4 regions of the Ruania zhangjianzhongii genome follow, and region 4 is predicted to be linked to each of the others. Evidence: riboswitches for the same ligand, from Rfam matches in the RefSeq annotation. Region 4 holds a riboswitch; each other region holds the start of a gene.
The links. Region 4 has a riboswitch for S-adenosylmethionine ahead of FU260_RS03530 (aminotransferase class V-fold PLP-dependent enzyme). Riboswitches for the same ligand answer to the same signal wherever they lie in the genome.
Positions count from the first base shown of each region.

Region 1: another riboswitch for S-adenosylmethionine. It lies ahead of FU260_RS04180 (hypothetical protein); the one in region 4 lies ahead of FU260_RS03530 (aminotransferase class V-fold PLP-dependent enzyme).
Region 2: another riboswitch for S-adenosylmethionine. It lies ahead of FU260_RS01415 (methylenetetrahydrofolate reductase); the one in region 4 lies ahead of FU260_RS03530 (aminotransferase class V-fold PLP-dependent enzyme).
Region 3: another riboswitch for S-adenosylmethionine. It lies ahead of FU260_RS09115 (LLM class oxidoreductase); the one in region 4 lies ahead of FU260_RS03530 (aminotransferase class V-fold PLP-dependent enzyme).

Region 1 is NZ_CP042828.1:891,501-894,406, forward strand. Features, by position in the region: gene FU260_RS04170 (hypothetical protein) at 1-158, opposite strand, end outside; gene FU260_RS04175 (NAD(P)/FAD-dependent oxidoreductase) at 366-1,568, shown strand; gene FU260_RS04180 (hypothetical protein) at 1,565-2,044, opposite strand; SAM riboswitch class IV at 2,083-2,201, opposite strand; gene FU260_RS04185 (RNA polymerase sigma factor) at 2,652-2,906, shown strand, end outside.
Region 2 is NZ_CP042828.1:248,146-251,051, reverse strand. Features, by position in the region: gene metE (5-methyltetrahydropteroyltriglutamate--homocysteine S-methyltransferase) at 1-46, opposite strand, end outside; gene FU260_RS01415 (methylenetetrahydrofolate reductase) at 115-1,038, opposite strand; SAM riboswitch class I at 1,077-1,179, opposite strand; gene FU260_RS01410 (hypothetical protein) at 1,331-1,549, shown strand; gene FU260_RS01405 (enoyl-CoA hydratase/isomerase family protein) at 1,783-2,826, shown strand.
Region 3 is NZ_CP042828.1:1,945,629-1,948,534, reverse strand. Features, by position in the region: gene FU260_RS09115 (LLM class oxidoreductase) at 1-832, opposite strand, end outside; SAM riboswitch class IV at 1,095-1,210, opposite strand; gene FU260_RS09110 (flavin reductase family protein) at 1,337-1,894, shown strand; gene glsA (glutaminase A) at 1,924-2,906, shown strand, end outside.
Region 4 is NZ_CP042828.1:761,421-764,326, forward strand. Features, by position in the region: gene FU260_RS03530 (aminotransferase class V-fold PLP-dependent enzyme) at 150-1,571, opposite strand; SAM riboswitch class IV at 1,602-1,717, opposite strand; gene FU260_RS03535 (hypothetical protein) at 1,954-2,718, shown strand.

The sequences.
Region 1 (2,906 bases), 130 kb from region 4:
GGGCCGCCGAACGCCCAGACGATGCCGAGCACGGCGTAGGCCAGCGACCAGGCGCCGGCGACCAGCGCCGGGAGGCGGCCGCGCCGGTCCGTGGTGAGGCGGACGGAGGGCGCCCGATCACGGCCGGCGCGGCGTGGAACAGGGGTGGTGGTCTTCATGTCTCCACCCTCGCGACCGGCCGCCGGTGGGCACATCGTCACCGAGTACCGACCCCGTCCTCCGCAGGAACGACCCGCACCCACCGGCGAGGCTGACCCATGCCGCGAACTCGTGTGATGTCGAACCCGGTGTCAGAGTGGGGGCAGCGCTCCGCTCCGCCTCCGACCACGGAGCAGCCGGGGCGCGCCGATCCCTAGGAGAAGAAGATGACCCATGTTGACCTGCTGATCGCCGGGGCTGGACTGGCTGCCGCATCGCTGATCGACGAGCTCCGGGATCGGGGCGACGACCGCTCAGTACTTCTGGTGGGTGACGAGGGCGAGCGCCCCTATGAGCGGCCACCGCTGTCCAAGGAGGTACTGCTCGGGCAGGAGCCGGTGGAGTCGGCCTACGTGCACGATCTAGCGCACTACGAGACCCACGGCGTGCAGACCACCTTGAGCGACGCCGTCGCCGGTATCGCCCCGGACAGCCGGAGGATCCAGCTGGCTTCCGGTACCGAGGTGGGCTATACCGATCTGGTGCTCGCCACCGGCGCCACCCCGCGCAGGCTGCCGATCGACGGGATGGATCTGCCGGGAGTGCACACGCTGCGCCGGATCGGTGATGCCGAGGCGATCAAGGCGACCTTCGGCGAAGGCAGGCGTCTGGTGGTGATCGGTGCCGGCTGGATCGGCCTCGAGGTAGCCGCGGCCGCCCGGCAGGCGGGTACTCAGGTGACCGTGCTGGAGGCGGCAGACGTACCGTTGCAGGCCACGATGGGTGCCGAGCTCGGGAGCTACTTCGCTCGGCTGCACACCTCCCGCGGCGTGGACCTGCGCACCGGGACCGCCGCAACCGCGATCGAGGGTGCGGACCGGGTCACCGGAGTGCAGGTCGACGGAAAGACGCTGCCGGCCGATACCGTGCTGGTGGCAGTCGGCGCGGCCCCGAACACCGGACTCGCCGAGTCGGCCGAGCTGGATGTGGAGAACGGGATCCTGGTGGACGAACGGCTGCGCGCGGCGGACCACATCTACGCGATCGGGGACGTGGCCCATGCCGTGAACACCGCACTCGGGCAGCGGGTGCGGGTGGAGCACTGGGACAACGCGATCCGGCAAGGCAAGCTCGCCGCGAAGGTCTTGATCGGCACCGACGAGGTCTACGACTGGCAGCCCTACTTCTTCACCGACCAGTACGACCTGGGGATGGAATACGTCGGTCGTGGACTGCCGGAGGACCGCGTGGTGATCCGCGGTGAGCTTGAGTCCGGGGAGTTTCTCGCCTTCTGGCTGCGCTCCGGGGTGCTCACCGCCGCGATGAACGTCAATATCTGGGACGTCTCCGATCAGCTGCGCGCGCACATCGGCCGCGAGATCGCACCGGAGCGGCTCGCCGATGAGGCGGTTCCGCTGGCCGACCTCTAGCCGGCCGCGCCAGGGCGCAGATGATCGAGGGGGAGTGCACGTCCGGTGTGGTTGTCCACCGCGGCCCTTCTCGGCTCGGCGTGCCAGAGGCTCGGGTGGGCCGGTGCGGGAACGGCACCGGAACCGTCGCGGTGCACCACGTTGAACCAGCCTGCGGGTGAGCCCAGCACGTGAAACTGCTCGTGCAGCCGCACCGGCGCCCCAGGGCAGAGCACGTCGGTGAGGGCGGTGTGGGACCAGATGCGGGGGTGGGCCTCGGCGTCGAGATAGCTCAGGTGCAGCCAGCCACTCTGCATCCCGCGGAGGACGGCGTCCCGCCAGCCCCACGGTGTCTGCGCCACCAGCTGGGCCTGGATGATGTGAACCCGGTGGCCGGGCCGGTAGCTGGTGCAGCGCGGCTCGACGCACTTCGTGGGTGCGGCGGCGGTCTGCGGGGTGTTGGCAACGTTCGCCATGTTCCCGGTGTTCTCCGGCATGGTCGTACTCCACGTGGTCGTGGCTCCCGGCGCCGCCGGGACCCGTCGTGACGTTGGCCGGACGGCCCGCGCCCAGGTCTTCTCCGGAAGGCACCGTGCCAGGTGGCGCGGTTGCCGCTCGACCACGTCCGGAGGCGTGCGGCCGAGGCTCTTGACCAGTGGGATCGAGGGTAGCTCGAGGGCCCGACATCGACGGCGGAGCGGTCCTGCACCAGGTGTGCGTCAGTGGGTGGTGTCTGGACCCAAGGGTGCCCGGCCCTGCAAGCCGGCGGGCCGGAAGCGGCGACTCGTGGACCCGGTAGCCGCCGAACGGGTCGCTACGGGGTGATTTCGACGCGCCCGGTACGTCAAAACGACACCACAGCTCGATGAACGCCGAACGCGCGAGCCCCCACTCTCTGCGGAACGACCCCCGGTGGGTGTCCTCGCATCGGATGGTGGAGTGGACCACCACGATGGGCGCTGACCTGCGCACACGCTCACGCACCACATCCATGACCCACACCCTCCTGCACTAGTGCGCCATCCGGGCCCCGTGCAACGATCGGGACCGCGAGGACATAGACACGATGAGGTCTGTGGTCGAGCGGAATCCGGGGAGGTGGCGATGACCGACGCCGAGGAGGCCGGCGCACCGCCCCACCCTGCCCGCGCCGGGGGAGTGCGCGAGCGAGCCTGGTTCGACGACCTGTTCGCCACGCATGTGGACGCCCTGCACCGATACTTCGTGCGCCGCGGCGCCGGGCCGGATTCCGAGGACCTGTGCGCCGATGTGTTCGCCACCGCATGGCGCCGCCGCGCCGACCTGCCGGACGAGCACGAGCTGGCCTGGTTGTACCGGACAGCGGGCTACCTGCTGGCG
Region 2 (2,906 bases), 510 kb from region 4:
TCCGGGGGTAGCCGAGGATGGTGGCGGTGGGCAGGGGCTGACTCATCAGGGGTCTCCAAAGACGGCCGCGCCTAGGGTGCGGCGAGGGGGTGGGGGGTGCGCCGGGCGGCGTGCTCAGCGGGGAGCGACCGGCATTCGCCGCAGGTCGGACTGATAGAGAAGATCGAGCACGGCGCGGGCAGAGTTGAAGGTGTACAGGTGTACACCGGGAGCGCCGGCCTCGAGCACGGCGTGCAGAAGGTCCACACTGGCGCGCAGCCCGCGGCGGTAGGCCTCCTCGGCGTCCGGTGCGTTGTCGAGGAGTTGCAGCAGGTGCTCGGGCACCGGTACGTCGGTGAGCTGGACCATCCGGCGCAGCCGGTTCGGATCGGTGAGTGGGATGATGCCGGGCACGATCGGGATGTGTACGCCGGCGGCGCGGGCAGCGCGGACCAGCTCGGCATAGTGGCGGGCGTCGTAGAACAGCTGGCTGATCGCGAAGTCCGCGCCGGCGGACTGCTTCTCGATCAGTGCGGCGACGTCATCGGCGTGCACCACGGGGGCACCGGTGGAGTCGTAGGTTCCGCCCGGATAGGTCGCCACGGAGACGCTGACCTGCTGGTCGGGATGCTGCTCGGCGGCGAGCCGGCGGAGCAGGCGGACCAGCTGTGCGGAGCGGGTCAGCCCTTCCGGGTGCGGGTGCCAGTCCTGCTCACCGGCCGGCGGGTCGCCGCGCAGAGCGAGGAAGTCCCGGACGCCCCGGTCAAGCAGTGAGGAGACGTACTCGCCGAGGTCCTCGGCGCTGGCGCCGACGCAGGTCAGATGCGCCAACGGCGTGACATCGGTGCTGGCGAGGATCTCCTCGATCAGCTCGCGGGAGGTGGTGCGGGTCGAGCCCGAGGCGCCGTAGGTGACCGAGAAGAAGTCCGGGTCGGCCTCGGCAAGCGCGGCGACGGTACGGCGCACGTTCTCCTGTCCGCGCGGGGTGCGCGGCGGGTAGAGCTCGAACGAGACGCTCGGACCACGGCCGGGCATGGACAGTAGCGGGGCGGTACTCATCGGTGCCCCCACCGGGAAAGATATGCCTTCATGAATCGACTCCATCGATCCTGGCTGTAGCACCCTTCCCCGCGGGAGGCTTCCGTTGGGGGGTTGCTGCGGCGTCGTCGAGCCAGGACTCTCAGCCGCTCTGGATGGTGTGCCTCGATCGTACCCGCCTTCACTTGCTGGGAGAAGGCGTTTCGGATCGTGAGATTTTCGACGGCGTTCGTCACCTCGCGTGTGCCGTCCCCCGGGAATGTCACACCTGGAGGGCACACTCGGGTGCAGAAGGAAGAGAAGGGAGCACACCATGGTGGGAGCACACCAGCAGCACCGGACGATGCTGAGCGAGGCGGAGGCCCGCCGGGCGCGGCTCGAGCGGGACACCGTGCTGGCCGCAGTGGCTGACGGTGAGGACGCACTGCGAATGCGAGCGGCCGGCGAAGGTCTGGATGCAGCGGAGATGGCGCTGCTCGAGGACCTGGACGCGCTGGACGCCCAGTTGCACCAGGAGCGCCGCAGCGCCTGATCCGGTGCTCGGCCGCTAGATCCCTGGTCAGCACTCTGGCGCCGGGGGTGGCCCGCTGTGGCGCCGCGGTTGGCCCAGGGGTGCGGGCGGGATTTGGCCCGCGGGTGCGGGCAGGAGTTGACCCGCGGGTGGCGACGGGACTTGGCCCGCGGTGGCGGCGGGCGCCCGCCTGCAGGGCCGGCACTGCGTGGGCATACTGAGACTGCGCCCGTGCCCCGACCTGAGGAGTCCCGATGCTCAGCGGTGAACCCGACTGGACCGCACCGGCCGAGGAACTGCTGGTCGCGCGGCAGGGCGCGCTGGGCCGGATCCGGTTGAACCGGCCGCGGCCGATCAACGCGCTCACACTGGCCATGATCGAGGCGATCACGAGCCAGCTGCAGGACTTCGCCGACGACGAGACGATCACCGCCGTGGCCCTGGACGGCGCCGGGGACCGCGGGCTGTGCTCCGGCGCGGACGTGCGAGAGATCCGGGAGTGGGTGGTCACCGGCTCCGCCGATCCCGTGCGGTTCTGGCAGGCGGAGTATGCGCTGAACGCGACGATCGCCGACTACCCGAAACCGTATGTGGCGTTCATGGACCAGGTCGTGATGGGCGGCGGGATCGGGCTGTCCGCGCACGGGTCCCTGCGGCTGGTCACCGAGCGGACCACGGCGGCGATGCCGGAGACCGGCATCGGGTTCTTCCCGGACGTCGGGGCGCTGTACTACCTGTCCCGCGGGCCGGGCGCGGTGGGTACGCACCTGGCCCTGACCGGGGCCAGCATGTCCGGAGCGGACGCGATCGCCGTCGGGTTGGCCGATGCACTCATCGCGCCCGCGGCGTGGCCGACGATCTGTGCCCGGCTGGCGGCTGGGGAGGAGCTGGACGCCTCGGTCGGCGATCGGACACCGGTGAGCGGGCTGATCGCCCAGCGGGCCTGGATCGACACCTGCTACACCGGCAACGACGCTGCGGCGATCGAGGCCGCGCTCAGCACACACCCGGCCGCCGAGGCTCGGGCCGCCTCCGGGCTGCTCCGCTCACGGTCGCCACTCTCGGTGACTGTGGCGCTCGCGGCGCTGCGGCGGGCCACCGGGATGAGCTCCGTTGCTCAGGTACTCGACCAAGACCTGCGGCTCGGTACGGCGTTCCTGCCCGGCTCGGACTTCGTCGAAGGGGTCCGGGCCCTGCTGGTGGACAAGGACAACGCCCCACAGTGGCAACACGCCTCACTCGCGGCGGTGGACCCGGCCCACGTGGCGCGACTGTTCGGTTCACTGCCTCAACCCTGACCACCTGCGGGCCTCGTGTGTGACTCCACTGTGGTCCGGACCCCAGCCAGGCCACACACGAGCACGAGCCACGGCGGTGC
Region 3 (2,906 bases), 1.2 Mb from region 4:
CCAGGTCCGCAGCAGTGCCCAGCGAACGCAGTGGGACCGCCCGCGGCAGCGTCTCCAACGAGGTGAGCAGGTCCCACCGGGCTCGCGCGCTCGGCCGGTCGGCAGAGACCACGGTCTGCACGTCCACCAGAACCCGGATCTCATCGGGGTCCCGGCCCCAGTCTGCGGCCGCCTGACGGATCGCAGTCCGTGCGGCGTGCGCCTCCTCGAACGTGGCCACAGAGAGCCGGGCGACATCTGCTCGGGCGGCCGCCAGCTCGCCGTCGACGGCATCTCGCACCGGAACCACCACCTGCGGGCGGGCCGAACGCTCCCCCCAGGCACTGATCACCGAATCCACCGCGCGGGGGGCGAGCCCCCCGCCGGTCTCCAGCTGCCACCCGGCACGGCCGGCACTGGCCCGGTGCACGCTGGCGATCGCCCCGGCCACGTGATCGGCGCGAGAACGCCCGAGCGGCACCGCAGCCACCAGGGTGGCTGCGGTGGTGTGCCGGGACAGTCGGGAGGCGGCCACCGCACCGTCGAGCCAGTCATCGCGACGGCGCAGACCGGCAGCGTGGAAGGTCTCGTCCAGGGTGATCAGGTCCACGCCGCCGTTATCGGCCAACGAAGCTAGACCGGCCAACCGGCCCATGATGAAGGACTCGGCGTCGGAGTCGGCGGCACGGCGCCATTCCCGCGGCGCACCGGCACCGGACAGGTCGAGCGCGATCAGCGAGGTCTGCTGGCGCGAGCGGGCGAGCCGAGCGGCTCGAGGCTGGGCGGCGGGCGCCGGTTCCGTAGCGACGGAGTCGGTGCGGGTCTCGGACAGGTGTGAGCGCGTGAAAGCCATGGGAGTTCCTTGCAACCAGAGGAGCGGAAGGCCCAGCTGCGCTGAGGCACGCCGACGGTGTCACTCCGTCAGCCTTGTGCGACGCGCGAACCAGGGGTGGGGCCGAGGGGCGAGACGCCCGGGGCACCGGATGAGGTTCGGCTCAGGCCGGCATGGAGCAACAGCACATGAGGCAGGTAGCGGCGTGCAGGACGGGCACGTATTGCTGGGCCTGGTTCATGATGGCTGTGCTGTTCCTTCTACTCGTACCGCAACGCTGGCGGTGCTGCGCTTGCCCCGCCGGAGAGGAACGGGGCCAGGTCGTCACCCGGGGCACCCCACCGCATGTGGAGGGTTGCCGGTCAACCGGCCGGGGCCATCTGATTGACGCTCAAGACCTACACCAACACTCTACGGACACGATGGATGACGTGTCAACAATCAGTAGGTGTCGATCCGCGCCCACGAAGTGAGATGCGCCACCACCCGTGCCAAGGCCCGCCGGGCCCGGGTTAGCGTGGCGGTGTGAGTGCACTGAGTGAGTCCGACAGTGCCCGGGGTGGCACAGCGCCCGAGACTGCCGGCGCACCGGGCGACCAGCTGGCCGGTGAGGACTTCAAGCGCGTATTCCGCCAGCACCCGGCCGGCGTCGCGGTGATCACGCTGGCCGCGGAGCACGGCCCCGTCGGGTTCACTGCGACCAGCGTGATCTCAGTCTCGGCCACTCCCCCGATGCTCGCGTTCGCCATCGCCTCGAGCTCCTCGTCCTGGCAGGCGCTGCGGCAGGCGGACACCGTGCTGGTGCACTTCTTGGATGCGGCCAGTGCGCACCTGTCCGCCCAGTTCGCCCGGCGCGGCACGGACCGGTTCGCCGGGGTGGCTGCCGAGCGGCTACCCGGCGGGGAACCGCTGCTGACCGATGCCGCCGCGTGGCTGCGCGCGCGGGTGGTCGATCGGGTCCGCACTGGGGAGAGCCACCTGGTCACGTTGCACGCTCTGGAAGCCCAGATCGACCGGGCCGAGCGGCCGCTGGTCTACCACGACCGCACCTACCACGGCATCGGCGCGCACACCCGCCTGTAGAGAGCCACTGAGGTGATTAGGCTCACCTCATGGAGTCTCCGATCACCGCCTACCTGCACCAGCTGCACGACCAGATCGCGCAGCTGCGCGAGGGTACGCCCTATCGCATCGGGGCCCGCGGTGCGGTGGACCCGGACGACTTCGGCATCGCCCTGGCCACCGTGGACGGCTACGTCTACCAGGTGGGCACCACCAGCAAGGAGTTCTCCCTCCAGTCCTTGTCCAAACCGCTGAGCTACGGTCTGGTGCTGGCCGACCTCGGCATCGAGTCCGTGGACGCAAAGATCGACGTCGAACCCTCGGGCGACCCGTTCAACGAGATCTCCCTCGACCCGGAGACCGGACGACCGGCGAACGCGATGATCAACGCCGGGGCGCTGGCCGTGGTCTCGATGATCAAGGGCTCCGGCGGGCGATCAGCGATCCAGCGCATCGACGAGACCTACGCGGCGTTCGCCGGGCGCCGGTTGCGCCGCAGCACCCGCGCCTATCAGTCCGAGCTGCGCAACAGCGACCGCAACCACGCCCTGGCCTACCTGCTCAGCTCGGTGGGCATCATCGAGAGCCGCCCCACTGCCGCTCTGGAGACCTACCTGCGCCAGTGCACCGTCCAGGTCACCTGCCGTGATCTGGCGATGATCGCCGCGACCCTCGCCAACGGTGGCACCAACCCGGAGACCGGGGCCGAAGCACTGAGCATCGAGGCCGTCGAGCGGGTGCTGTCGGTGATGATGACCGCTGGCATGTACGACGATGCCGGCGACTGGGTCTCGAACGTGGGGATGCCGGCCAAGTCCGGGGTCGGTGGCGGGGTGATCGCCGTGCTCCCGGGCCAGGCCGGGCTGGCGGTGTACTCCCCGCCGCTGGACCCGCACGGCAACAGTGTGCGCGGTGTGGCCACCTGCCGGCGGGTGTCCCGGGACATGGAGATGCACTTCGTCCGCGCCGCCCGGGCCGGGCGCTCCGCGATCCGCTCCCACCACACCATCGACCGCGAACCCTCCAAGACGCG
Region 4 (2,906 bases):
TTCCGCGCGGGTGCAGGGGCGCGGTGACGGGAGGCGGGGGTCACCGGGGCAGTACGTCAGTGGGGCAGTGGGTCAGTTGCCTCAGTTGCCTCAGTTGCCTCAGTGGGTCAGTGGGGCAGTGCCTCAGTTGCCTCAGTGGGCCAGTTGCGTCAGTGGGTCAGTGCGGAGTCGGCGGCGGCAGGTTCCTCGGCCGGGGGAGTGGCAGGTTCGTCGACCGGAGTGCACGCGCCGCCGGCGGCAGCGGTCGCCAGCACCGACGGTGCACCCACATCCGCGTGCAGGTCCTGCAGCAGCGCGATCGCCTCGGGGAGCTCGCGCTGATCGTCGGCAGGCTGCCAGCGGCCGGCCACCACCTCGTACTGCCCACGCGGTCCGGCGGACAGGTAGGCCTGGAGTGCGCGGAGCAGCCGGTCAATGTGTTCGGCAGTGGTACCCAACCCGATACTGGCCCGCAACCCCGCACTCAGGCCGCGCCCCGTGAGCAGTGGATGGGCGCAGAACCGGCCGTCCCGCACCCCGATGCCGTGCTCGGCGGACAGGTAGGCCGCGACCAGCCCGGCATCGTGACCGGGCAGAGTGAAGGAGACTACGGCTACCGGCTCGGTGGCATCGGGCCACAGGTGCAGCACGTCGGCGCCGTCGATCGCCTCGAGGCCGGTCACCAAGCGATCCCGGAGCCCACGGTCATGTGCGGCGAGCTGCTCGCTGACCTGCCCCAGCTGAGTGCAGGCGACCCCGAGCGCGAGCGCGCCGATGACGTTCGGGCTCCCCGCTTCGTGCCGCTGCGGGGCCGGCTCCCACGTGGTGTGGCGTACCTGCACCTCGGTGACGGCACCGCCACCGGCGAGGTAGGGCGTGCCCTCATCCAGCCAGTCCCGCCGGCCGACCAGGGCACCGGCGCCGTAGGGCGCGTAGAGCTTGTGCCCGGACAGTGCCACGTAGTCGGCACCGGTCTCGGTGAGGGAGAACGGCCGGTGCGGGGCGAGCTGGGCGGCGTCGACCACCACTCGGGTGCCGGCAGCGTGCGCAACCTGGACCACCTCCGCCACCGGCAGTGCCTCACCGGTCACGTTGGAGGCACCGGTGATGGCCAGCAACCGGTAGTTGTGGGTGGCCAACGTGCTGGCCACGGCGTTCAGGGTCTCGGTGACCGTGGCCCGGGCGGTGATGACGTCCGCACCATGGCGCTGCCAGGGGAGCAGGTTCGCGTGGTGCTCGATGTCCAGCACCAGTACGCGGGCACCGTCCGGGACGCAGCCAGCGAGCAGGTTGAGGGAGTCGGTGGTGTTGCGGGTGATCACCACGACGTCGTCGGCGCGGGCGCCGACGAATGCGCCCACTGCGGCGCGGGCCTGCTCGTACAGCGCTGTGGACACCTGGGACAGGTATCCGGCACCACGGTGCACGCTCGCATAGAGGGGAAGGGCGCGATCCACCGCGTCCCCGACAGCGGCCAGGGCGGGGGCCGACGCGGCGTAGTCGAGATTGGCGTACGGCACGGACGTGGCGCCGTCGAGCGGGTGGGTGAGCGGAACCTCGGTGTGCTCACCGAGAAGCGGGAGAAGAGCCATGATGATCCTCCTGTGGTCCGACGGACCAGAGGCCCGCGCTTGCCGCACGCCACCTCGGCGCCGGCCAGGTCGTCACCCGGGGCACCCCACCGCGGTTGGAGGGTTGCCGGCCAGCGAGCCGGGGCTTCGCGCTGGCGCTCATGACCTTGAGAACAAGCATGCCACAGCCCGGCGGCGGTGCCACGTACCAACCGGACCCGGTCCACGATGTGGTCAGCCTTGGCGTGCAGGTTCACCTGCGGGTGCGACGACGGCCGGCGATGGGTCCTCCTGCCCATTTTGCTCAACCCGGGTGCAGTTCTACGCTGCTCGTGGGGCCGCGGTAGCTCTTCGATCCCGAAATGGGGGGATGTGGGGCACCGCCAGAGGGAAGGAGAGCTCCGTGACGAGCACATTGATGACTGGTGCCCGCAGGGCGACGGCAGTCGCTGCTGCCGCACTACTGCTGGTGGCAGGGTGTGATGACGGCGCCGACCAGGCGGCACCGCCGGAAGCGCCCGCTGAGCAGGAGACCGAGGCCGCCGGCGAAGAGCCGACCGACGCCGCCGAGGATGCACCCGATGACGGTTCGGCTGAGGAGGAAGGCGCCGACGCCGGGGAGGACGCGGGCGGCGAGGACGAAGCAGGCAGCGACGGCGAGGAGCCGGCTGAGGACGCGTCGGCCGAACGGATCTCCGGCGACCCCTGCACCGACCTCAGCGCGGACGAGGTGGGCGGGGTGCTCGGCAACGAGGTCGGCGACCGCGAGGAAGTACCCGGCCAGGACGCGCCAGCGCCCGAGGGTGCCGGCGGCGAAGGCATGGTGATCTGCGCCTATCACGCGGACACTCCGGACGTCCCCTCGGCAGTGCTCTACTGGGTGATGCCGATGGACTACCCCGACGAGATGCCGGAAGACGTGCAGGCGGAGCAGGACGAGAACCGGGTCAGCCAGTTCGTCGCCGGAGGTGAGGAGATCGACGTCGAGGGCGCCTCGCAGGCCACGGTGGAGATCAGCAGCGGTGGCAACGTGATGCAGGTCACCATCATGGCCGCTGTCGGTGGCGCGGTGCTGAACACCAGCCTGGTGGCCGAGGACGGCGCGCTCGACGAGAGCGACATCGCGACGGCGGTCGAACTCGCGGAGCTCGCCATCTCGAAGGCCTGACGGTGCGGTCCCCGAGGGCGGGGTGACGCCGTCTTCGAGGGTTCGAGGGCTTCCTCTCGCCCGGCCGAGCATTCACCGGCAGGGGCCGGGCTCCGCGCGCACGTCCGCAGCCTGGCCGGTGGCCGTGATGGGCAGATCACCCCATCGCGGCCACCGGCGCAGGGTGGTTACTGTACGAGTGGGCCGTA